DNA from 3 places in the Rahnella sp. ATs2 genome. Region 1 is predicted to be linked to each of the others. Evidence: predicted binding sites of a transcription regulator. Region 1 holds the regulator's gene; each other region holds the start of a gene.
The links. Region 1 encodes CRP, which controls carbon source genes, mostly activating them, when cyclic AMP is high. Its sites were predicted from a motif close to ATGTGANNNNNNTCACAT; they were not measured.
Positions count from the first base shown of each region.

Region 2: the regulator CRP is predicted to act here: its motif matches at 3,062-3,079, upstream of srlA (PTS glucitol/sorbitol transporter subunit IIC).
Region 3: the regulator CRP is predicted to act here: its motif matches at 7,148-7,165, upstream of ACJY2G_RS08395 (ABC-F family ATPase).

Region 1 is NZ_JBLYPL010000013.1:18,419-26,541, forward strand. It holds gene ACJY2G_RS15235 (LysR substrate-binding domain-containing protein) at 1-502, shown strand, start outside; gene ACJY2G_RS15240 (OsmC family protein) at 504-911, opposite strand; gene crp (cAMP-activated global transcriptional regulator CRP) at 1,274-1,906, shown strand; gene ACJY2G_RS15250 (YccS/YhfK family putative transporter) at 1,968-4,043, shown strand; gene argD (bifunctional acetylornithine/succinyldiaminopimelate transaminase) at 4,683-5,900, opposite strand; gene ACJY2G_RS15260 (aminodeoxychorismate synthase component II) at 6,035-6,610, opposite strand; gene ACJY2G_RS15265 (putative adenosine monophosphate-protein transferase Fic) at 6,701-7,303, opposite strand; gene ACJY2G_RS15270 (YhfG family protein) at 7,293-7,463, opposite strand; gene ACJY2G_RS15275 (aldose 1-epimerase family protein) at 7,560-8,123, opposite strand, start outside.
Region 2 is NZ_JBLYPL010000005.1:222,882-231,004, reverse strand. It holds gene speE (polyamine aminopropyltransferase) at 1-542, opposite strand, end outside; gene ACJY2G_RS06980 (YacC family pilotin-like protein) at 742-1,089, opposite strand; gene cueO (multicopper oxidase CueO) at 1,299-2,903, shown strand; gene srlA (PTS glucitol/sorbitol transporter subunit IIC) at 3,166-3,714, shown strand; gene srlE (PTS glucitol/sorbitol transporter subunit IIB) at 3,763-4,752, shown strand; gene srlB (PTS glucitol/sorbitol transporter subunit IIA) at 4,762-5,124, shown strand; gene srlD (sorbitol-6-phosphate dehydrogenase) at 5,147-5,926, shown strand; gene gutM (transcriptional regulator GutM) at 6,012-6,374, shown strand; gene srlR (glucitol operon DNA-binding transcriptional repressor SrlR) at 6,454-7,227, shown strand; gene gutQ (arabinose-5-phosphate isomerase GutQ) at 7,220-8,123, shown strand, end outside.
Region 3 is NZ_JBLYPL010000006.1:269,123-277,245, reverse strand. It holds gene ACJY2G_RS08425 (dipeptide ABC transporter ATP-binding protein) at 1-313, opposite strand, end outside; gene ACJY2G_RS08420 (isoaspartyl peptidase/L-asparaginase family protein) at 310-1,317, opposite strand; gene tsgA (MFS transporter TsgA) at 1,593-2,789, shown strand; gene ACJY2G_RS08410 (DeoR family transcriptional regulator) at 2,865-3,098, opposite strand; gene moeA (molybdopterin molybdotransferase MoeA) at 3,344-4,585, shown strand; gene moeB (molybdopterin-synthase adenylyltransferase MoeB) at 4,588-5,349, shown strand; gene ACJY2G_RS08395 (ABC-F family ATPase) at 5,533-7,125, opposite strand; gene ACJY2G_RS08390 (nucleoside-specific channel-forming protein Tsx) at 7,313-8,123, opposite strand, start outside.

The DNA of each region.
Region 1 (8,123 bases):
ACCTGCACTGCGCGAAGGGAAACTGGATTTCGCGGTCGGTACCGCCGGGCCGGGATTTCCGCTGGAAGATCTGGTACGTGAGCCACTGTTCAGCGCACCTTTCTGCGTTATCGCCCGGCGTGGACATCCGCTGGCAGGCTCCACAACTCTGGAGGAATTACAGGATGCGCGCTGGCTGTTGCCCGAAACGGATATGGGGTATTACCAGCAAATCAGGGTATCGATGGGAGGATTTCATCAGCCGGCAGCGGAAATGCCGGTGCATACAGATTCGGTGGTGTGCGGGCTAAATATGGTGTTGCAGTCTGATTATCTGACCATTGTGGCGCGGGCGATGAAAGCGCCGTTCGGATTGCAGGACAGGCTGAGTGTGCTCAATATCGATACCCTGCCGCAGGCGGAATATTGCGTGCTTTACTCGCAAAAATCGCCGCTGACGTTTGCCGCGCGGCGATTTTTGGATTTATTGCGCAGCCAGTGCCACGCGTATGACTGGTCGTAACTTATTCGACGCTGATCACTTCAAAGCTGTGCGTGATGGTCGCCGCTTTGCCGAGCATCAGGGACACAGAGCAGTACTTTTCCGCAGACAGGCTAACGGCACGTTCGACAATCTTATCGGTGAGATCTTTACCGGTGACGATAAAATGCAGATTGATGTGCGTGAACAGGCGCGGCGCTTCTTCGCGGCGTTGTGAGGTCAGCTTGACTTCACAATCACGCACGTCATTACGGCCTTTTTGCAAAATAGACACCACATCAATCGCGCTGCAACCGCCTGCGGACATCAGCAGCATTTCCATCGGGCTGGGTGCTTTATCGCCCGCATTACCATCCATAGAAATCTGGTGGCCTGACGCTGACTCGCCTAAAAACGTCAGCCCTTCTACCCATTTTACGCGTGCGTGCATGAACTATTCTCCCGGTGAATAAACTCGTCGAATTCCGCTCCCAGAGTACCCTTTCACCTAAAATCTGGCAACGTAACCCGATCGCCATCATGCTGAAGCGAGACAACAGAAGACAGCATTGCAAACCTGTGCTACAAACAAAGCCGAAACATACTTTCCAGTGAATTGCGGTGACGGTTTTCGCGGTTTAAGAACAGAACCCACGGTGATAACGGCAATAATCAGGCTGTTTCACTCCGACACCCGCTTGCAGCATTTCTGGGGAGTTATATGCTGAAAGGGCGCTTTTTTTATGAAGTGCCGTACAGGGAACTCTGAGCCCTGTGATTTTGGGCAGCGATAACAACAGAGGATAATAGCAAATGGTTCTCGGCAAGCCACAAACAGACCCGACTCTTGAATGGTTCCTGTCTCACTGTCATATACATAAGTATCCTTCTAAAAGTACGCTGATTCACCAGGGTGAAAAAGCCGAAACGCTTTACTACATCGTGAAAGGGTCAGTTGCTGTCCTTATCAAGGATGAAGAAGGCAAAGAAATGATACTGTCCTACCTTAACCAAGGTGACTTCATCGGCGAGCTGGGACTCTTCGAAGAAGGTCAGGAACGTAGTGCGTGGGTTCGTGCAAAAACTGCCTGTGAAGTGGCTGAAATTTCTTATAAAAAATTCCGCCAGCTGATTCAGGTTAACCCGGATATTCTGATGCGTCTTTCCGCGCAGATGGCAAACCGTCTGCAAGTGACGTCAGAGAAAGTCGGCAACCTGGCCTTCCTCGACGTAACAGGGCGTATCGCTCAAACTCTCCTTAATCTGGCTAAACAGCCTGATGCGATGACCCATCCGGACGGGATGCAAATCAAGATCACCCGTCAGGAAATCGGCCAAATCGTCGGTTGTTCACGTGAAACAGTCGGACGTATTCTCAAAATGCTTGAAGATCAAAGTCTGATCTCGGCACACGGTAAAACGATTGTCGTTTACGGCACACGTTAATCCCTTAAAAATCGGCGCGGCAGAATACTGTCGCGCCTTTTTTATGGGCTAAGCTTTATCCATGACGCTATGGCGAAGACTGTTTTACCATCCGGAAGTTAACTACGCGCTGCGCCAGACGCTGGTGTTGTGCCTGCCCGTTGGTATCTGCTGGTTGTTCGGCAATCTGCAAATGGGGCTGCTGTTCTCTCTTTGTCCTGCCTGCTGCAACGTCGCGGGCCTCGATACTCCGCATAAACGCTTTTTCAAACGCCTGATAATTGGCGGAACGCTCTTTGCCGTGAGCAGCATTCTGTTGCAAGTGATGCTGGAAAGCTGGCACATTCCCCTGCCGCTCATCATGTTGTCGCTGGCATTACTGCTTGGCGTGACCGGCGAAATCAGCCCGTTGCATGCGCGGCTGTTGCCCGGCGCGCTGGTGGCGACCATCTTTACACTGAGTATGGTCGGCGTTCGCCCGATATGGCAGGCGCCGGTGCTTTTCGCCGCCGGTACGGCCTGGTACGGATTATTTAACTGGGCGTGGTTTCGCATATCGGAAGAACAGCCGATGCGCGAAACGCTCAGCCAGCTCTATCTGCAACTCGCGGATTACTTCGAAGCTAAATACAGCCTGCTGACGCAACACACCGATCCTGAAACCGCGTTACCCCCGTTGCTGACGCGCCAGCAGCAGGTCATCGACCTGATTGCCCTGCTCTATCAGCAACTGCACATGCTGCCGCAACACGGCCATCATCATCACCATAAAAGACTGTTTCAGCGTTTTCAGGTCGCGCTTGATTTGCAGGAGCACATCACGGTGAGCCTGCATCAGCCGGAAGAAGTGCAGAAGCTGGTGGAAGAAAGCCACGCCGAAGCGGTTATCCGCCGTAATGCGCAGGTGATTTCCGCCCGTCTGCGGGTCATCGCCGACGACATTCTTTATCACCGTTTATCCGCGCGGTTTACGATGGCCAACGAGCTGGCCGCGCTGGAGAAAATCGCCGCGCGCAATCCTGAGAACCCGGTCGGCCAGTTTTGCTACTACCACTTCAGCCGCATTGCACGCCTGCTGCGGACACAGCGCCCGTTGTACAAACGTGACCTGATGAACACTCAGCCGCGTTTACCCTTCTGGCCTGCGCTGAAAAGCTATCTTTCCTTCAAATCTGTCGCCCTGCGCAATGCCGCCCGTCTGGGGATCATTCTGGCGATTGGCAGCAGCCTGGGGCTGTTCTTTAATCTGCCCAAGCCCTACTGGATTTTGCTGACCATCATGCTGGTCAGCCAGAACGGTTATAACGCCACGCGCGTGCGTATCCAGCACCGTGCGCTGGGCACGCTGGCCGGATTGCTGATTGCCGCCGGATTGCTGAAGCTGGAATTACCCGAAGGCATCACGCTGATGTGTATGCTGATCGTCACGCTGGTGTCGTATACCGTGCTGCGTAAAAACTACGGGCTGGCGATGGTCGGCATGACCGTGACGGCGGTATATACCCTGCAACTGCTGGCGATGAACGGCGTGCATTTTCTGGTACCGCGGCTGGTGGATACGCTGATCGGCTGCGCCCTGGCGTTCGGCGGCACCATCTGGCTGTGGCCGCAATGGCAAAGCGGATTACTGCGCCAGAATGCGCACCAGGCGCTGGAAACCTTTCAGGATGCTATCCGCTTACTGCTTGAGGAAAATCCGGATACCTCGAAGCTTGCCTACACCCGCATGCAGGTCAATCAGGCGCACAACAAGCTTTTCACGTCACTGAATCAGGCCATGCAGGAGCCCGGCTTTAACTCGCATTATCTGGCGGATATGCGCCTGTGGGTGACGCACAGCCAGTTCATTGTCGAGCACATCAACGCAATGACCATTCTCGCCCGCGAGCATTACATGCTGCCGGAGAAACTGGCGACGGAGTATTTACAGACCTGTGAAATTGCGTTGCAAAGTTGTCAGCAGCGACTGCTTTATGACGGGCCGGGCAATGAGAACACGCTGATCAATGCACCGGAACTGCATCCTGATATGCCCCTGACCGAGATGGAACGCCACCTGCGGCGTGTGATTTCACATCTCAGCGTGATGCATACTATTTCGTCACTGGCGTGGAAGCAGAGGCCACATCATGGGATCTGGTTGACGCGGAAGGCGTGAAGGGGAATGCCCCTTTCAAATCCCCGTTTTACTGGCTTGCAGCCAGACTGCTTTTTAAAGCTAATCGGAGAATATTTCGGTTTCTCAAGTACGGGGATCACTTAACGCGCTGCGCCGAAACCGCCCAAAGGAAGAAAGTGCTTTTCCTCCTTTGGATTCCTCCTCGCTTTTTCAACACGCGCTCCGCTCGCTGGCTATGTTTCAGCAACCGCTGCGACAGGCTGGAAATCTTGCCGCTGCGCGGTTCCCTCTCCCGGTCCTGAAGCCCTGGGTCTTCAGGCCGCTCCGTTCGGCAAGATTTCTGAATCGCCCGCAGGATCTCAAATTCAACGGCAGACTGTTTTTTATCTTTTAGATAAGTTGATTGGCGTGCTCAAAAATGGCACCGAATGAACGGTTCGAGACCAGAGGCTCGAAGCCTGAAATTCGGGAATCGCTTAGCGATGACATTTTGCGCCACCCACGAATGCACCAGCACATGTCCGTCATGCCTGCGGCAGCGCGCAGTAAAAAAGCGAGGGGAGTGCAGAGGGGAAAAGCCTTTCCCCTCTGCTCGGTTTCGGCGCACAAGGCCTTGTGATAACCGTTATTGAAAAACCGAAATTTACTCAGTCAGTTGCAAAGATAGGGCCGTGGGGCTCACCCCCCACAAACTTTCCCCACCGCTTTCTCAAACCTTTCCATCCCCTCTTCAATATCCGCGAAGTCGATAACAAGCGAGGGCGCAAACCGCATGACGTTCGGTCCGGCGACCAGCATCATCAGGCCGAATTCGGCGGCGGCGGCATGGAATTCGCCTGCACGATTTTTAAACGCGTCGGAAAGCTCAGCGCCAATCAGCAAACCCTGACCGCGGAACTCGCTGAAGATGTGATATTTCTGATTGATGGCCTCCAGCGCGCTGATAAATTTCTCGCGACGCTCGTTGATACCGGCCAGCACGTCTGGCGTATTGATGATATCCAGTGCGGCTTCAGCGACGGCGCAGGCCAGCGGGTTACCGCCGTAAGTGGTGCCGTGTTTGCCCGGTTCCATCACCGAGGCCACTTCTTCGGTTGCCAGCATGGCGGAAACCGGGAAGCCGCCGCCCAGCGCTTTGGCGGTGGTCAGGATATCCGGCGTCACGCCGTAATGCATATAGCTGAACAACTTACCGCTGCGCCCCATGCCGCTTTGTACTTCGTCCAGTACCAGCAGCGCATTATGTTTATCGCAAAGCTCGCGCAGCCCTTGCAGGAACTCTTTAGTGGCCGGAGTGACTCCGCCTTCACCCTGAACGGGTTCGACAACGATCGCACAGGTGTGATCGTCGATGACCGCTTTTACCGCGTCCAGATCGTTAAACGGCACGTGGACAATGTCAGCCGGTTTCGGGCCGAAGCCGTCGGAATATTTTGGCTGACCGCCGACAGAAACGGTAAACAATGTGCGGCCATGGAAAGCGTTATGGAAAGCAATGATCTTACTTTTGTACGGGCTGTGGCGATGGGAAGCGTAATAACGCGCCAGTTTAAAAGCAGCTTCATTGGCTTCAGCGCCGGAGTTGGCAAAAAATACGCGGTCTGCAAAGGTCGCGTCGATCAGCTTCTGAGCCAGTCGCAGCGCGGGTTCGTTGGTAAACACGTTGCTGACATGCCACAGGGTTTCGCCCTGTTCGTGTAACGCTTTTACCAGTGCCGGATGGCAATGCCCGAGCGCCGTCACCGCGATACCACCGGCGAAATCAACGTATTCGGTGCCCTGCTGATCCCAGACACGACTGCCTTTACCTTTAACAGGAATAAATTTCGCAGGTGAATAAACCGGCAAAATCACTTTGTCGAACGTACCCCGATCTACCGCTGATTTTTCTGCCATAACCCTTCGCCCTTACTGATAGTGATGTGAAAATATAATCATAAAATATGCATAAAAAATCACACACAGGCAAACAGAAATCGCACCTGATGGGTAAGTAATTTTTGCAGCGATGTTAACGAGGAATTAAACGGTTAGATTTTAAGGAAATTATCCAGAAGCTGATGCCCCTGCTCGCTCAGAATGCTTTCCGGGTGAAACTGCACCCCGTGCAGCGGCAAGGTTTTGTGCATGATGCCCATGATTTCATCGCGCTCGCCGTCGCGCTCTGTCCAGGCGGTGACGTCAAAACAGTCCGGCAGCGTTTCGGGCGCCACCACCAGCGAATGGTAGCGGGTGACAGTCAGCGGATTATTCAGCCCGGTAAATACGCTCTGGCCGGTATGTCGCACCGGCGATGTTTTACCGTGGATAGCCTGACGCGCCCGCACGATTTTCGCGCCGAACGCCTGCGCCATGGCCTGATGCCCGAGGCACACGCCGAGGATCGGCAAACGGGTGGAGAAATGCGTGATGGCTTGCAGGGAAATACCCGCCTGATCCGGTGTGCAGGGGCCGGGAGAAATCACCAGATGCGACGGAGCAAGTTGCTCTATATCGGTCAGCGTCAGCTGATCGTTACGCAGCACTTTCACCTCAGCGCCCAGCTCGCAAAAATATTGATAAAGGTTGTAGGTGAAGGAGTCGTAGTTGTCGATCAGCAGCAGCATAGCGTTCCCGGTAAAAGTCAAAAATTTACCGGGCAATTCTACGCATTTTTCAGCACAGGCTTCAGTATTTTGTCGCTCTGATCTTGCGCATCAATGTTCGTCATCGATTTCACTGATCACTTCATTGAAGATGGCGACCAGATCGGTTTCATCACCAAACACCGCCGTTTTATTGGCGGACAGCCAGCGTTCACGGCTGATGCTGGACCAGTCGATGTCATACCCGGCGTGGATAACCAGCTGCTCGACAAAAATCCTCAACACCCGCCCGTTGCCCTCGCGAAAAGGATGCAACAAATTCAGGCCGGTATAATAGTGAGCCAGCCGCTCGGCAAGCTTATCCAGCGGTAAACCGACCAGAAACTCCTCTTCCTCAAGCTCCTGCATCAGGGCGTTGCCTTCATTTTCGATATAGCCGAAATGGCAGAACTGGGTATCGTCCTTGTAGATGTCGATCTCACGAAACTCCCCTGCCCACGGATAAATATCCTGAAAGAGCGACAGGTGAATGGCACACAGATGTGGCAAGCCCATAACCGCCGGGCCGAGTGGCATCGCCGCCGCCCGTAACGCCGTAAAGGCCAGTTCAGCCTGTTGCAGCCGGTGAGCTTCACGGATATCGAGAGAGTTTTTCAGGACATTGATGCCGGGATAATAATAAGGATCCGCACCGTCCACGAGTTTATCGTTCATAGTGCCCCCTCAGTTCGGCCAGACGTTGTGCGATTTTCTCGTTATCCAGAGACACGACTTCGACCTCCAGGCCATCCAGCGCGCTGCTGGCCTGAAAATTCTGCCGCTGACGTTCGCGAAAGAGTTTTTCCTGCTGTCTGAGTGTCAGTTTCTTCGCCATATTTCCTCCCTGGTTACCGCCATTCGGGCGCATACCTTGTGGGATTAAGTATAGACAGAGAAAAAAGGGCGCCAGCCTTAGCGCCCTAAACTCGGATTATTCAACAGCGATCGGCGTCTCGTTCACATCGATTTTATGCGTGTCCTGCAGCGTTTTCACCCGTTCCTCAAGTTGCTTCACTGCCTGTGCATCAGGCAGAAGTGAATATTTCAGCTCAAACACCGTACTCTGGCCAGGCTGTAACTGTTTGACGCGCCCTTGTTTACGCTCGATGGTCACCGGATACGCATAGTTGGTGCCCGGTTCGATGCCTGTCACGTAACCTTGTTTCAGGGTGTCAGTGTTTTTCCATAGTGTCAGCAACGGCAACTGATGCGTGTCGAATTCAATGGATGCCCCTTTGTTCCCCGCTTTATTCACCACACCGGCAATGGTTTTGCCCTGCGCATCTGCCAGCGGCACCATATTAAAGACCATCTCATCAAATCCTTTGGTCGGTCCGGCGTAAGTCTGCCAGTCAGCTAAACCTTTTTTGGCGTAATCATTGAACGGTGAAATTGATTTCAGAGGCGCGATGAAACGGGCGCCCGCTTCGAGGATCGGCTGACCGAAGTTACTGTGATAAATAATCTGGTAGTCGTGCGGATAATCCGACAGGTT
Region 2 (8,123 bases), on a different contig from region 1:
CCTTCGTAGAACGCCGACGTAAACAGACTTTCACCGGGACCGATCGGATCGGTGCAATCGGAGATGATCACATCATAGGTTTCAGCGGTCTGATTAACGAAGTTCACACCGTCGTCGATCACCAGGTTGAAACGCGGATCGTCATAGGCACCGGCATTATGGTTTGGCAGATACTGGCGGCAAAACTCCACTACGCCGGCATCAATTTCCACCATCGTCACCGATTCCACACCTTTGTGGCGGCACACTTCGCGCAGCATTGCGCCGTCGCCGCCGCCAATGATCAGCACCTTTTTCGCGTTGCCGTGGGCGAACAACGGCACATGGGTCAGCATTTCGTGATAGATGAATTCATCACGCTCAGTGGTTTGCACCACGCCGTCGAGCGCCATCACGCGACCCAGCGCGGCATTCTCGAAAATCACCAGATCCTGATGCTCGGTTTTGTCTCGGTATAACTCTTTATCGACGCTGAAGTACTGGCCAAAATGGGCGTGCAGCGTCTCATACCATATTTCTTTGGATGACGAGCTCTGGGACATGTTGTGGTTTCTCCTGATCAATCGCAGCCATAAAAATGGGCGCACATGATAGCTAACTCTGCCGGTCCATGCACGGTTTCAGACAAACCCGTTTAGGTTAAGTGTAGCTGAGGCAAACGTGGTACGGGTAACAGAGGGAAGGGGAAGCGGCTCCGGCAACAAAATGACGGAGCGCAAAGCGCGTAAACAGGCTTAAAAATTAGTTGGTGTAGGCCAGCAGACTCAGGGAATCACGCGCCAGAGATTTGCATTTGGTCGGTTTAGGGACGGCAATCCCGCTCAGATCGCGGTAGCTGTCTTCGCCCATCGACTGCATATTAAAGCTGTTGTAATTGCTCAGATCCCAGCGGTTTTGTTGGGCGAAAAACACGATCGCCCGTTTGATTTGGGTATTCGGCAGCTGTTCGTAACCGCAGTTGTTTTTCAGATAAACGAAAACGGCAGTCAGGTCCGCCAGATCTTCCGCTTCTGATTCACTCAGCGCCTGACTGGCGGACGAGAAGCCAAGCAGCGACAGTAATAGTAAACACAATGTTGTTTTTTTCATCGGCGTGTTCTTGTTCTTTTAGATAGAAAGTCAGAAAGACTTGGCTCACAAACAGTTAAAAGGACGTTACCATATTTGCACTGAGCGGCACCAAATTTCTTTTCCCGCTGAGCCGCTTGACCTTCCCCTTAGGGGAAGGGTTAGGCTGTCGTACTATTATGGCACGCTCACGCCATCCGTCTGGCAATTGCCCTCATAAGGACTGAAAAATGAACCGTCGTGATTTCGTAAAATGGACAACCCTGATGGGGGCCGCCAGTACGCTGCCCGGCTGGAGCCGCTTCGCGCTCGCCGCAGACCGCCCTGCATTGCCCATTCCTGCGCTGCTGGAACCGGATATCCGCAACGCTATTATGCTGACGTTGCAGCGCGGTCAGAGCCAGTTTTTGCCCGGTGTTAACACCGAAACCTGGGGCGTTAACGGTAATCTTCTCGGCCCGGCGCTGCGTATCCGTCGCGGCAAACAGGTCGATGTCACCGTTAATAACCGTCTGGATGTTGCCAGCACCGTTCACTGGCACGGGCTGGAAATCCCCGGTGACGTCGATGGTGGCCCTCAGGCACTGATCGCTCCGGGTCAGAAAAGAAAAGTCAGTTTCACACTCGATCAGCCAGCGTCGACCTGCTGGTTCCATCCGCATCCGCATCAGACCAGCGGTTATCAGGTGGCGATGGGTCTGGCCGGTATGGTGCTGATTGAAGATGAAGCCAGCGACCTGTTGCAGATCCCGAAACGCTGGGGCGTGGATGATATTCCGGTCATTTTGCAGGATAAACGCCTGAACGACGCCGGACAGATAGATTATCAGATGGACGTGATGACCGCGGCTGTCGGCTGGTTCGGGCAACATATGCTGACCAACGGCGCAGTTTATCCGCAGCACGGTATTTCCCGCGGCTGGATGCGTTTTCGTCTGCTCAATGGCTGTAATGCGCGCTCGCTGCACATCGCCACCAGTGACCAGCGGCCAATGTACGTCATCGCCAGCGACGGCGGTTTCCTGCCTGAACCGGTGAAAGTCAGCGATTTATCCTTGCTGATGGGCGAACGTTTTGAAGTGCTGATTGATTGCAGCGACGGCAAAGCCTTTGATCTGGTTACGCTGCCGGTGAAACAGATGGGTATGACGCTGGCACCGTTCGACAAACCGTTGCCGGTGCTGCGTATTCAGCCGACGCTGACGCAAAGCGGCAGTTCTCTGCCGGACACGCTGGTGCCGCTGCCTGCGCTGGTGTCCGTCGATAATCTGCCAACCCGCTGGCTGCAACTGATGATGGATCCGCAACTGGACCAGCAGGGTATGGCGGCGCTGATGAAACGCTATGGCCACAATGCGATGGCTGGCATGAGCATGGATCATGGCGGCGGCGATATGGCAGCAATGCCGGGCATGTCGGGTTCAGAACATGACGGTCACGGCAGCATGGCGGGTATGGATATGAGCAAATCGTCCGCCGGTTACGACTTCATGCAGGGCAACAAAATTAACGGCAAAGCCTATGACATGAATGTGCCCGCTTTCGATGTGAAACAAGGCCAGTACGAAAAATGGACTATTTCCGGCGAGGGCGACATGATGCTGCATCCTTTCCATATCCACGGCACGCAGTTCCGTATTCTTTCTGAAAATGGTCAGCCTGTGCCGCCGCACCGGCAGGGCTGGAAAGATATCGTGCGCGTTGAGGGTGCCCGCAGTGAAGTTCTGGTCCGCTTCAACCATCTGGCCAATAAACAACATGCTTATATGGCGCACTGTCATCTGCTGGAACATGAAGATACCGGCATGATGCTTGGATTTACGGTGTCGGCGTAACGGGTTTTACTTTCTGTAGTTTCTTAAAAGTTTCTAAAAATAAGCTGGCCTGAGACGTTCCTCCGGTCAGTCTCACCCCTCTTTCTTCCTGCTCCCTTCTTCTTCCTGTAATGCCTCTTGATTATCAATCTTTCAAATTGAAAGGTTAAACTTTCAAAATGTGATCAATATATAATTAATATAAATTCATAATGATTATATTTTCAGCGTGGAGTAACAAAACATGAAAGCGTAAACCCACGATCCCCTACAGGAGAAGATGATGATTGATGTAATAACGCACGGTGCCGAGTGGTTTATCGGCCTGTTTCAAAAAGGCGGTGAGGTGTTTGTCGGGATGGTCACCGGCATCCTGCCTCTCTTAATCAGTTTGCTGGTAGTCATGAACGCGCTGATTGTTTTTGTCGGACAACGGCGAATCGAACGTCTGGCACAGCGCTGTGCTGGCAATCCGATTTCGCGCTACCTGCTGCTGCCGGTGATTGGCACCTTTGTTTTCTGCAACCCGATGACCCTCAGCCTCGGGCGCTTTATGCCCGAAATCTACAAACCCAGCTATTACGCCGCTGGCTCTTACAGCTGCCATTCCATGAACGGTCTCTTCCCGCACATCAACCCCGGCGAACTGTTTGTGTATCTCGGCGTTGCCAGCGGGCTGACCACGCTGGGACTGCCGCTCGGACCGCTGGCCGTCAGTTATTTCCTGGTCGGTATGGTGACCAATTTCTTCCGCGGCTGGATAACGGATCTCACCACTCGCATCTTCGAACGCAAGATGGGCATTCAGCTGGATCGTCAGGTGCAGCTGTAGGCAGGTTCCAGTCTATTCAAAATCCAATTCTAAAAACCGGAGCAGAAAATGAGCGTTACGATCCGTATTAACCGGGGTGAAGGTGGCTGGGGTGGTCCGCTGTTGATTGACGCGGTGCCCGGCAAAAAAGTGGTGTATATCACGGCGGGCACGCGCCCGGCGATTGTCGACAAGCTGGCGGAACTGACCGGCTGGGAAACGGTGGATGGTTTTAAAGAAGGCGAACCTCCTGCGGAAGAAATCGGTGTGGCGGTTATCGACTGCGGCGGCACGCTGCGCTGCGGCATTTATCCTAAACGGCGCATCCCGACCATAAACATCCATTCGACCGGCAAGTCCGGCCCGCTGGCGCAGTTTATTACCGAAGACATTTACGTTTCCGGTGTCCGCGAGAATGACATTGTTATTGAAAGCACAGACGCCGCGGAACCGGTAACGACGACGCCGAAACCGGCTGCGTCTGCGGCAGGGCGCGACTACGACACCACCAAAAAAATCACCGAACAGAGCGACGGCCTGCTGGCGAAAGTCGGTATGGGTATGGGCTCCGGCGTCGCCGTGTTGTTCCAGGCCGGACGCGACACGATTGATACCGTACTTAAAACCATCCTGCCATTTATGGCGTTCGTGGCGGCGCTGATCGGCATCATTATGGCCTCCGGGCTGGGGGATCTGGTGGCGCACGGGCTGACGCCGCTGGCGAAAAGCCCGGTCGGGCTGGTGATGCTGGCGCTGATCTGTTCCTTCCCGCTGCTATCTCCTTTCCTCGGCCCCGGCGCGGTCATTGCGCAGGTTATCGGTGTGCTGGTGGGTGTGCAGATCGGGCTGGGCAATATCCCGCCACATCTGGCGCTGCCTGCACTTTTCGCCATCAACGCTCAGGCGGCCTGCGATTTCATTCCCGTCGGATTGTCGCTGGCCGAAGCCAAACAGGACACCGTGCGTGTTGGCGTGCCCTCGGTGCTGGTCAGCCGTTTTCTGACCGGCGCACCGACGGTACTTATCGCCTGGGCCGCTTCCGCTTTCATCTATCAGTAAGGAGTCATCGTGCAAACCATTTATCAGACCACTATCACGCAAATCGGCGACTTCGCGCGTGAGGCGCTGACCGACCAGATGCTGATCACCTTCCGTGAAGGCGCACCGGCAGACATTCAGGACTATTGCTTCATTCATCAGCACGGGAAAACCGAAGGGGAATTGCACCGCGGCGCTTACATGGAACTTGCCGATGTGCGATATCCGGTGACCGCCGTGGGCGACGTGGCGATGCAAAACCTGCGCGAGCTGGGGCATATCACCCTGCGTTTTGACGGCAGTGCCGAGGCTGAATTCCCCGGCAGCGTCCATGTAAAAGGCACCACGCCCGACGATATTCCGCTGGGCAGCGTATTGAAATTTATCGATTAACTATCAGAATCAGGAGTCAGTTATGGAACAGGTTGCAGTCGTGATCGGCGGGGGACAGACGCTGGGCGCATTTCTCTGTCAGGGGCTGGCTGAATCCGGCTATCGCGTGGCGGTGGCGGATCTCAATGAGAAGAATGCCGCGTCGGTGGCAGAACAGATTAACCAGCAGTTTGGTGAGGATCGGGCATTCGGATTTACGGTCGATGCCACGAATGAGGCCAGCGTAGAGCAACTGGCGAAAGCGGTGGATCAGACGTTTGGCAGGGTCAGTTTGCTGGTGTACAGCGCGGGAATGGCGAAAGCATCGCCGATCACCGACTTCGCTCTCAACGACTTTGATCTCTCACTGCAGGTCAATCTGGTGGGGTATTTCCTCTGTGCCCGTGAGTTTTCCCGTCTGATGATCCGCGACCGTATTCCGGGACGGATTATCCAGATCAACTCTAAATCCGGCAAAGTGGGCAGCAAACATAATGCCGGTTACAGCGCGGCAAAATTCGGCGGCGTCGGGCTGACGCAGTCTCTGGCGCTGGATCTGGCGGAATATGGCATCACCGTGCATTCACTGATGCTGGGTAATTTGCTCAAATCGCCGATGTTCCAGTCATTATTGCCGCAGTACGCCAAAAAGCTTGGCATTAAGGCCGATGAAGTCGAGCAATATTACATTGATAAAGTGCCGCTGAAACGCGGGTGCGACTATCAGGATGTGCTGGATATGCTGCTGTTTTACGCCAGCGATAAAGCTTCATATTGCACCGGTCAGTCGATCAATATCACCGGTGGTCAGGTGATGTTCTGATGCCATCCGCCCCTGTTTTGCAGGGGCGGATGACTATTTTAATGAGCAAATCATGTTACTCAGAAAGTCATGTTAAGGAGAAAAGATGACCCCGACTTCGGCATTAATCCTCTGTGCGGTGCTGGCCTGGGTGGCGCAAATCGCGCTGGGCTGGTGGCAGTTGCAGCGCTTTAACCGGGCATTCGACAAGTTGTGTTTGCAGGGCAATGTGGGCGTCGGGCGTTCCGGCGGACGTTTCAAACCGAGAGTGGTGCTGGCGCTGGCTTTCGATCAACAGGAAAAAGTCTGTGACGGATTTTTACTGCGCGGCCTGACGATTTTTGCCAGCCCTCAGCCGGTTTCATCGCTTAATGGCATGAGCCGGGAACAATTGATGACAGGTGTGATCTTCCCGAAAGATCCGAATATTCAAACTGCACTATCATTAGCGATTGAACCGAAATCATGATATTTTCACTTTAAAAGCTATTATCTTTCAAAAAGAATGATGGCAGTGAATTTATCTTAAAATTTGAGCGAAAATCGTGATGAAACCTAAGCAACGGCAGGCGGCGATACTGGAGCACTTGCAGCAATTTGGAAAGACGGCGGTGGACGATCTCGCCGCGCATTTCGCCACAACCGGCACCACTATTCGTAAAGATCTCACCCTGCTGGAAGAAGAGGGCGCAGTGATCCGCACTTACGGCGGCGTGGTGCTGAGTCGCGAGGAAGGTGATCAGCCTATTGATCGTAAAACACACATCAATACCGGCAAAAAACTGCGCATCGCCCGCGCGGCCATTCAGGAAATTCAGGACGGCGACTCGCTGATTTTCGATGCGGGCAGTACCGTGATGCAGATGGTGCCTTTCCTGAGTCAGTTCAATAACATCACTGTCATGACCAACAGCCTGCATATCGTCAATGCGCTGGTGGAGCTGGATAACGACCAGACAATCCTGATGCCGGGCGGCACATACCGCAAAAAATCGTCTTCCTTCCACGGCAGCCTTGCCGAAAGTGCCTTTGATAAATTCAACTTCGATAAGCTGTTTATCGGCGCTGATGGCGTTGATCTCGATGGCGGTGTCACCACATTCAACGAAGTTCACGGCGTCAGTCAGGCGATGTGTAAAGCGGCTGAACGTCTTTTCCTGCTGGTGGATTCGTCAAAATTTGGCCGTAAAAGCCCGAATGTGGTGTGCCATTTAAGCAAGGTCGATACGCTGATCACGGACAGCGGGTTAAGCCAGCAATATCGTGATGCTATCGAAAAGTTGGGGATCCGCATTATTTTAGTCGGGGAAGACGATGAGTGACGCATTACTAAATTACGCACGTGAAACGCTTGAGATTGAAATAGAAGAAGCCCGCCGGTTACTGACGCGGCTGGATGATAATTTCCTCTGCGCCTGCCGCTTATTGCTGAACTGTAGCGGCAAAGCCGTCATTTCCGGTATGGGAAAATCCGGTCATATCGGTAAGAAAATTGCGGCCTCACTGGCCAGCACCGGCACACCGGCGTTCTTTGTGCATCCCGCCGAAGCGCTGCACGGCGATCTGGGCATGATCGGCAGTGAAGACGTGATGATTTTTATTTCCTATTCCGGCCGGGCAAAAGAGCTGGATCTGATCCTGCCATTGTTAAAAGAAAACCAAACTCGTCTGATTGCCATCACCGGCGGCAAAGATTCGCCGCTGGCGCTGGCAGCCGATTGTGTGCTGGATATCAGCGTTGAGCGCGAAGCCTGCCCGATGGGACTGGCACCGACCTCGAGCGCGGTAAATACCTTAATGATGGGCGATGCGCTGGCGATGGCGCTGATGCGACACCGTGGTTTTGGCGCGGAAGACTTCGCCCGTTCACACCCTGGCGGCAGTCTGGGGGCGCGTTTGCTGAATCGCGTGCATCATCTGATGCGTTCCGGCGATCGTCTGCCGGTGGTCGACAGTCAGAAAAATGTCATGGACGCGATGCTGGAACTGAGCCGCACCGGCCTGGGGCTGATTGCGGTATGCGACGCCAGCCTGCATGTGGTTGGCGTGTTCACCGATGGCGATTTACGTCGCTGGCTGGTCAAAGGCCACAGCCTGCACGACCCGCTGGCCGATGCCATGAGTCGTCCCGGTTATCAGCTTCCGGCACAATGGCGGGCAGGCGAGGCACTCGAAGCCCTGCATCAGCAAAATATCAGCGCCGCGCCGGTGGTCGATA
Region 3 (8,123 bases), on a different contig from region 1:
CCGCACCGCGCAGGCTGCGCATGGCGGGTTGCGTTGCTGCCATCAGATCAACGACTTCACCGTTACGACGGCGAAATTGCATGTCACCCTGGGTGATCTGCCCGCCGCCCTGCTCCACCAGACGCATCAGCGCCAGCGAGGTAACGGATTTACCTGAGCCGGATTCACCGACTATCGCCAGCGTTTCGCCGCGCTTCACGTGAAAACTGAGCTGATTCACCGCCGGGATGATGTGCCCTTCATGCGCGAACTGCACGCTGAGCTGGCTGACCGCCAGAACGTGGTCGGGAGGCAGAGTCAGGGAATGGGTCATGAGCGGTAAATACTGACGACAGGTGCTTCGCCCACGCGGGCAAAGCCGCGATACATACCTTCACTGTTGAAAGGCAGTTCCACGTTGCCAAATTTATCGACGGCGATCATCCCGCCGCTCCCGCCCAGTGGCAGCAATTTTTCCTGCACCACTTTGTGTGTCGCTTCTGCCAGCGTTAAACCGGCGTATTCCATCAGCGCCGCCACGTCGTAAGCAGCGACGGTACGCATAAACACTTCACCTGTGCCGGTGCTGGAAATCGCCACCGTATTGTTGCTGGCGTAACAACCGGCGCCAATAATCGGCGAATCACCGACGCGTCCGGCCTGTTTGTTGGTCATTCCGCCGGTCGATGTTGCCGCCGCCAGATCACCGAATTCATCTATCGCCACCGCGCCTACGGTGCCAAATTTACGTTCCGGATCAATCGGGTCGCCTGAAGCATTCAGAGTCGCCCCGTCGTGATCGAGCATTACGCCGGTATCCGCGGCGATGGCGCGCTGCAACTGGTCATAACGTTCCTGAGTGAAGAAATACGCTGGTTCCACCATTTCCTGACCATTGGCACGGGCAAAATCTTCTGCGCCTGCACCGGTGAACAGGACGTGCGGGCTGTTTTCCAGCACCTTACGGGCGGTCATAACAGGATTGCGGATATGGCTGACGCCGCAAATCGCACCGGCATCCAGCGTGCGGCCATCCATAATGCAGGCATCTAATTCATGCGTACCCTGATGGGTAAATACCGCACCTTTACCGGCATTAAATAACGGGCATTCTTCCAGCAGGCGCACAGCTTCAGTTACGGCGTCCAGTGCGCTGCCACCCGCGGCCAGAATCGCCTGCCCGGCACTGACAATCCTTTCCAGTTCGGCCAGGTAAAGTTGTTCTTTTTCGGCGCTCATTGCCGCACGGGTTATTGCCCCGGCACCACCATGAATAGCGATGACCGGACGCTTCTTGTTCGAAACGGAAGCCGCTGAATTATCAGTAGAAGAACTCATTAGCACTGCACCTTTCGATGTTGTATTTATGTATGGAAGATGTTGACCTGTTTTTTGACTATATTTAGCCCGCTACAGTATGTAAAGCAGAAATGCATCGCCACCAAAATGGCGCTAATTGCTTAGATTGTTTAGGAAAAACAAATGCTGCAATTGAATATACATGCGGGACAAATCACCAGAGAACAGCAATAATAAACGTCCTAATCGCGGCAAAAGCACCTCTGGATAAGCTTACCGCGACTTTTTATTTTCTCTTTTTAGGAAATCAGTTTATGGAAACTGTTTATAACCGCCCGCGTCTTAATGTGATTTCGTGGCTAAGTTACTTTTTTACAGGGGGACTCGTCTCCACTCTGGGTATTGTTATCGGGCCAGTCGCGACGGCTTTTAATAAAGATCCGGCCTTTATCGGCCTCATGTTCTCACTGATGAACATCGGTTTATTCCTGCCGATTATGATCAGTGGCATCCTGATGCGTAAGTTCGATCTGGGCAAGCAGCTGATCACCGGGTCAATTGTCACCATCCTGACCTGTATCGCGCTGTTCGTGATGCCGTCGATTACCCTGTTCGGCATCGGCGTTTTCCTGATTGGTGCGACAGCTGGCCTGATGATGTCGATTGGCAGCTATCTAGTTGTGCGTATTAATGACGACCCGAAAAAGCGTTCCGCCAACTTAATCTTCACCGACTTCTTCTTTGCGCTTTCCGGCATGACGCTGTCTCTGGTGCTCGGTTTCCTGTTCAAGCATGGCGCGAGCTGGCTGGCGATGTACGGCATCATGGGTACGCTGAGCGTGCTGATGATCCTGCTGTGTGTGGGTCAGAAATTCCCGACCGTTGCGCAGCCGGAAAAAGTGGCGAAAAGCGAGCGGGAAGCGAAAGAGCCGTGGGGCTTCGCGGCGTACGTGCTGTGTTTTGCCCTGTTCGCCTTCGTCTTCAGCGAACTGGTTTTCACCCTGTGGATGCCAAGCTGGTTGCATGAGCATTTCGGTCTGGACACTGACAAAGCGGCGATCTACATCACCACTTACTGGATGGTGAAAGCGATTGGCCTGTTCCTGAACCAGTTCACCGTGCGTTTTGTGAAACTGCGTACCTTCCTGTTTGCGTCGGCCATCGTCGGGTTAATCAGCCTGTTTGTGGTGACACACAACGAAAACACCACGCTGGTGATGATTGCGGTTGGCCTGTTCGGCTTCTGTAACTCCGGTATGTTCTCCGGCCTGATGAGCTACGGCAGCCTGCAGGTGAAAAACTCACCTCCTACGCTGACCTCTGCGCTGCTGACGACGGCTTCCGTCGGTACGCTGATTTTCGCTTCCTTCTCATCATTCATTTATCGCGAATACGGCCTGTTCTGGGCGCTGAATATCGCGACCGTATCTTACGTTCTGCTGGTGCTGGCGGTGATCATCGCCGGTGTGCGCAGTAAAGCGGAAAAAATCCACCGCGAAATGGCGGCATAACATTTACTACGCATAAATTCATGCATAAAAAAGGGAAGGCATAAAAGCCTTCCCTTTTCTTATTTAGCTGCGCCTTTAAAGCTGCGGGCAGCGCTGCAAACTGTTTAGCCAGGATGTTTCAGGCTGAGCGGCCAGACGACGCGCGCGTCCATGGCGGCGTAAAATCAATCCCTTGTCCTGCATTTCACTCAAATCACGTCGGATCGTTTCAAGACTCACATCCAGCGATTGTGCCAGTTCGCTAACCTGTAACACTTCATGTTGTTCTACCAACTGAAGGATGGCCTGATGGCGATTTTTTTTAAGCACCGGTTATTCCTGTGTATATGACAGATATGTGACACAAATCACAAATAACGGTAACTATGATAACCGCGTTACATCCGTATTTTTGGGATCGATCTCAATTTTTCAGAAATCCCCACGAAGTTTTTACGCCTTCAGCGATTTTTGGTTCGTCCCGATTCTCTGTCATACTATGCTCATGCCCCATTTTCCCGTCCGTCGCCGGTGAGTACGCCCGCGTGGCCGGGCTGAATCACTAAGGAATTTTGATGGAATTCAACACTGCAGGCTTGATCTCACTTCAGGAAGCGCTGGATAAAATGCGCGCTTACGTTCCGAAAAAAACAGCGCAGGATGCCGAATCGCTGCCACTGGCAACCGCCGCTGGCCGTATTACTGCGGCACCGGTGCTTTCCCCGATTTTTGTCCCGCCTTTTGATAACTCCGCGATGGACGGTTATGCCCTGCGCATTGAAGACCTGCACGAGGGTGCCGTCCTGCCGGTGGCGGGAAAAGCCTTTGCCGGCGCGCCTTTTCATGGCGAATGGCCTGCCGGAACCTGTATCCGCATCATGACCGGTGCGCCGGTTCCGGCCGGTGCCGACACAGTGATCATGCAGGAACAGGCAGAAGTTTCAGACGCGGGGATACGTTTCACTGCAACGGCGCAAAAAGGCCAGAATATCCGCCTGACCGGAGACGACATTAAGCAAGGCGACAGCGTTTTGCCTGCTGGCGTGCGTCTGGGTGCAGCAGAATTACCGCTGCTGGCGTCCCTTGGCGTGACTGAAGTACAAGTCTGGAAGCCGCTGAAAGTCGCCGTATTTTCCACCGGTGATGAGCTACAACCTGTCGGTACGCCTCTGCAGGAAGGCCAGATTTATGACACGAACCGGTTTGCCGTGCGTCTGATGCTGGAGCAACTCGGTTGTACGGTGCTGGATTTAGGCATTATCCGCGACGATCCGCAGGCATTGCGTAAAGCGTTTGAAGAAGCCAATGAATTTGCCGATTTGGTAATTTCCAGCGGCGGTGTTTCCGTCGGTGAGGCCGATTACACCAAACAGATGCTGGACGAACTGGGCGAAATTGGTTTCTGGAAACTGGCCATGAAACCGGGCAAACCGTTTGCTTTCGGAAAACTGAAAGACAGCTGGTTCTGCGGACTGCCGGGTAATCCGGTGTCGGCTGCACTGACGTTTTATCAGCTGGTTCAGCCATTTATCGCTCAGCTTTCCGGTCACAGTGCCTGGCAGTTCCCGCCACGTCTGAAAGCGAAAGCCGTAACGCCGCTGAAAAAATCGCCGGGACGCCTCGATTTCCAGCGCGGTATTTTCAGCACCAATGCAGAAGGTCAGCTGGAAGTGCGCACTACCGGCCATCAGGGATCGCACGTCTTCAGCTCATTCAGCCAGGCTAACTGTTTTATCGTGCTTGAGCGTGAACGCGACAATGTTACGGCTGGCGAAATCGTTGAAGTCGAGCCTTTTAACGCGCTGCTGCGGAGCTGAACATGGCGACTCTGCCGGAACTGACGGACGCTGAAACCCTGCGCTATAACCGCCAGATAGTACTGAAAGGGTTTGATTTTGATGCGCAGGAACAGCTGAAAGCCAGCCACGCGCTGATTGTCGGGCTGGGAGGTTTAGGCTGCGCCGCCGCGCAATATCTGGCGGCGGCAGGCACCGGCACATTAACGCTGCTGGATTTCGATACGGTATCGCTCTCAAACCTGCAACGCCAGACGCTGCACACTGACGCGCGGATCGGGATGCCGAAAGTCGACTCCGCCGCCATAGCGCTGGCGGCAATCAATCCGCACATCCGCTTAAATCAGGTAAATGCTCAGGCGGATGACGATTTATTACGCGAACTGATCGCCGCCTGCGACGTGGTGGTGGATTGCACCGACAATGTCACGACGCGTAATCAGCTGAACAGTGAATGTTTCGCGCAGAAAAAACCGCTGGTCTCCGGCGCCGCTATCCGTATGGAAGGTCAGCTCAGCGTATTTACCTACCAGCCGCAGGAACCCTGCTATCGCTGCCTGAGCCGGTTATTCGGTGAAAATGCACTGACCTGCGTGGAAGCTGGCGTCATGGCCCCGCTGGTCGGCACCATCGGCAGCTTGCAGGCGATGGAAACCATCAAACTGCTGACAAAATTTGGCGAAACCCCACGCGGAAAACTGCTGATGTTCGACGCCATGACGTTGCAGTTTCGCGAAATGAAACTGATCAAAGATCCGCATTGTGAAGTGTGTGGTGATTGTTGAATCGGTAAATCCAGACACAAAAAAACCGCCTTTATCGGCGGCGGTTTTTAAATAATAAGAACCTCTAAATCATTCGAGTTGTATCCAGGCGGCAACTGAACAAATCCCCGGGAGCATACATCAGTATGTGACCGGGGTTTGTGAGGAAAGCCAACGCAGAGACAGCTTGAAGGATGACGAGGTTTAATTGATGCCCTGGCTACGCAGGTAATCTTCGTAGTTACCAGAGAAATCAATCACACGGGTCGGTGTCATTTCCAGAATACGCGTTGCCAGTGAGCTGACGAATTCACGGTCGTGGGAAACGAAGATCAGCGTTCCTTCGTACATTTCCAGCGCCATGTTCAGTGACTCGATGGATTCCATATCAAGGTGGTTGGTTGGTTCATCCATAATCAGGATGTTTGGACGTTGCATCATCAGTTTCCCGAATAACATACGACCTTTCTCACCACCGGAAAGCACTTTCACTTTCTTCTTGATATCGTCCTGACCGAACAGCAGACGGCCTAACACACCGCGTACAGCCTGCTCATCGTCTTTCTCGGATTTCCACTGGCTCATCCAGTCGAATACGTTCAGGGTATCGTCGAATTCGTATTCGTGATCCTGCGCGTAATAACCGATTTTAGAGTTTTCAGACCATTTCACTGAACCGCTTTCAGGCTCATGCTCACCGACCAGCGTTTTCAGCAGGGTCGATTTACCGATACCGTTGGCACCCAGAATCGCGACTTTCTCGCCGACTTCCAGCATCAGGCCGAGGTTTTTAAACAGCGGACCGTTGTCGAAACCTTTGGTGATCTTTTCCACTTCCAGCGCATTACGGAACAGTTTTTTGTCCTGCTCGAAACGCATGTAAGGGTTCTGACGGCTGGATGCTTTGATTTCATCGAGCTGAATTTTATCAATCTGACGGGCGCGGGACGTTGCCTGTTTAGATTTAGAGGCGTTGGCGCTGAAGCGGCTAACGAACGATTGCAGTTCAGCAATCTGCGCTTTCTTCTTGGCGTTATTAGCTGTCAGAAGCTCACGAGCCTGCGTTGCCGCCGTCATGTATTCATCGTAGTTGCCCGGATAAACACGCAGTTCGCCGTAGTCCAGATCCGCCATGTGCGTACACACCATGTTCAGGAAGTGACGGTCATGCGAAATGATGATCATGGTGCTGTTACGTTCGTTCAGCACCTGCTCCAGCCAGCGAATAGTATCGATGTCCAGGTTGTTCGTCGGTTCGTCGAGCAGCAGAATTTCCGGGTCGGAGAACAGTGCCTGCGCCAGAAGCACACGCAGTTTAAAGCCCGGCGCGATTTCGCTCATCGGACCATAATGTTGCTCAACAGGAATGCCTACGCCCAGCAGCAGTTCGCCGGCACGGGATTCTGCACTGTAGCCGTCCATTTCACCGTAAGCGACTTCCAGATCAGCCACTTTGTAGCCGTCTTCTTCGCTCATTTCCGCCATGGCGTAAATGCGGTCGCGCTCTTCCTTCACTTCCCACAATTCGGTGTGGCCCATGATCACGGTGTCCAGCACGCTGAACTGTTCGAAGGCGAACTGATCCTGGCGTAATTTACCCAGACGTTCGTTCGGATCAAGAACGACGTTACCGCCAGAAGGCACTAAATCGCCACCGAGGATCTTCATGAAAGTGGACTTGCCACAACCGTTCGCGCCAATCAGGCCATAACGGTTACCGCCGCCAAATTTCACGTTAATGTTTTCAAATAACGGCTTGCTGCCGAATTGCATGGTGATGTTGTAAGTACTTAGCACAACGCTCGCTCTTAATTGGGAAATGTGATTTGGCGCGCATTATGCCACAACGGCGCGTTGGGATCGCCTCCCCTTGTGTACATTTTTCGCGCAATAGCTAAAAAAGTTCCCTGCACACTCAATGATCGTTGGGAAATAAAAACAAAAAACCCGACATAAGCCGGGTTTTACAGGTCAGATTCGGGGATCAGAAGTTGTAGCCGATCACGCCGTAGTAACCCCAGCCGGTGGACTTCACATCGAAGTTACCGTTGCCGAAGTTCAGCTCTGCGCCGTCAGCCCACTGGCCGCCGTTGTGGAAGTAACGCGCCACGAACGAGTAATGCCAGTGCGTGTAGTTCAGGGACAGAATATGGCTTGAGGCGATAGAGTTGTTGGAACGTGCTTTGTTGCCGTTCACGTCACGCATATCGTCATCACCGAGTGAGGAGCCCCAGTCGAAGTTGGTGAACCCGATGTAGCTCAGGTTGCCACCCCACAACTGTGTCAGCGGAACAAAGTATTTCACTTTGAAACGGTAACCGTCCCAGCTGTTTTCGTTGGCAGCGTTGTAGTTTTCCCACTGGTATTTTGCATACACGTTCAGAGACAGGCTCATCGGCAGGCCGGTATCAATATCGGTGCCCAGACCCATGTACCAAGTGTTCTGACGGTTTTCGCTGTCCGGCCCCATATCGTAGATATAGTTGTTCGCGAAATACCACTCTTTGAACGGGCCAAAGCTCAGATCAGTGCCGGTCAGCTTATCAATAGAGAAACGCGGTTCGATTTCCATAAACAGCGGAGAACCGTTTTTATCCCAGATACCGGTGTCGTTACCGTTACCGGCGCCGAAGGTTTTAGGAATATCGATATAGCCGTAGAAATCAAACCAGTCTTTGTGCGCAAACGCTTCATATTCAAGGTAAACATCGTTACGCAGTGTCGGCCCGAAACGGGTATCTGCGCTGCCTACGACGTTAACACTCTGGTGCCACCAGTCAGAAACAAATTCGCCC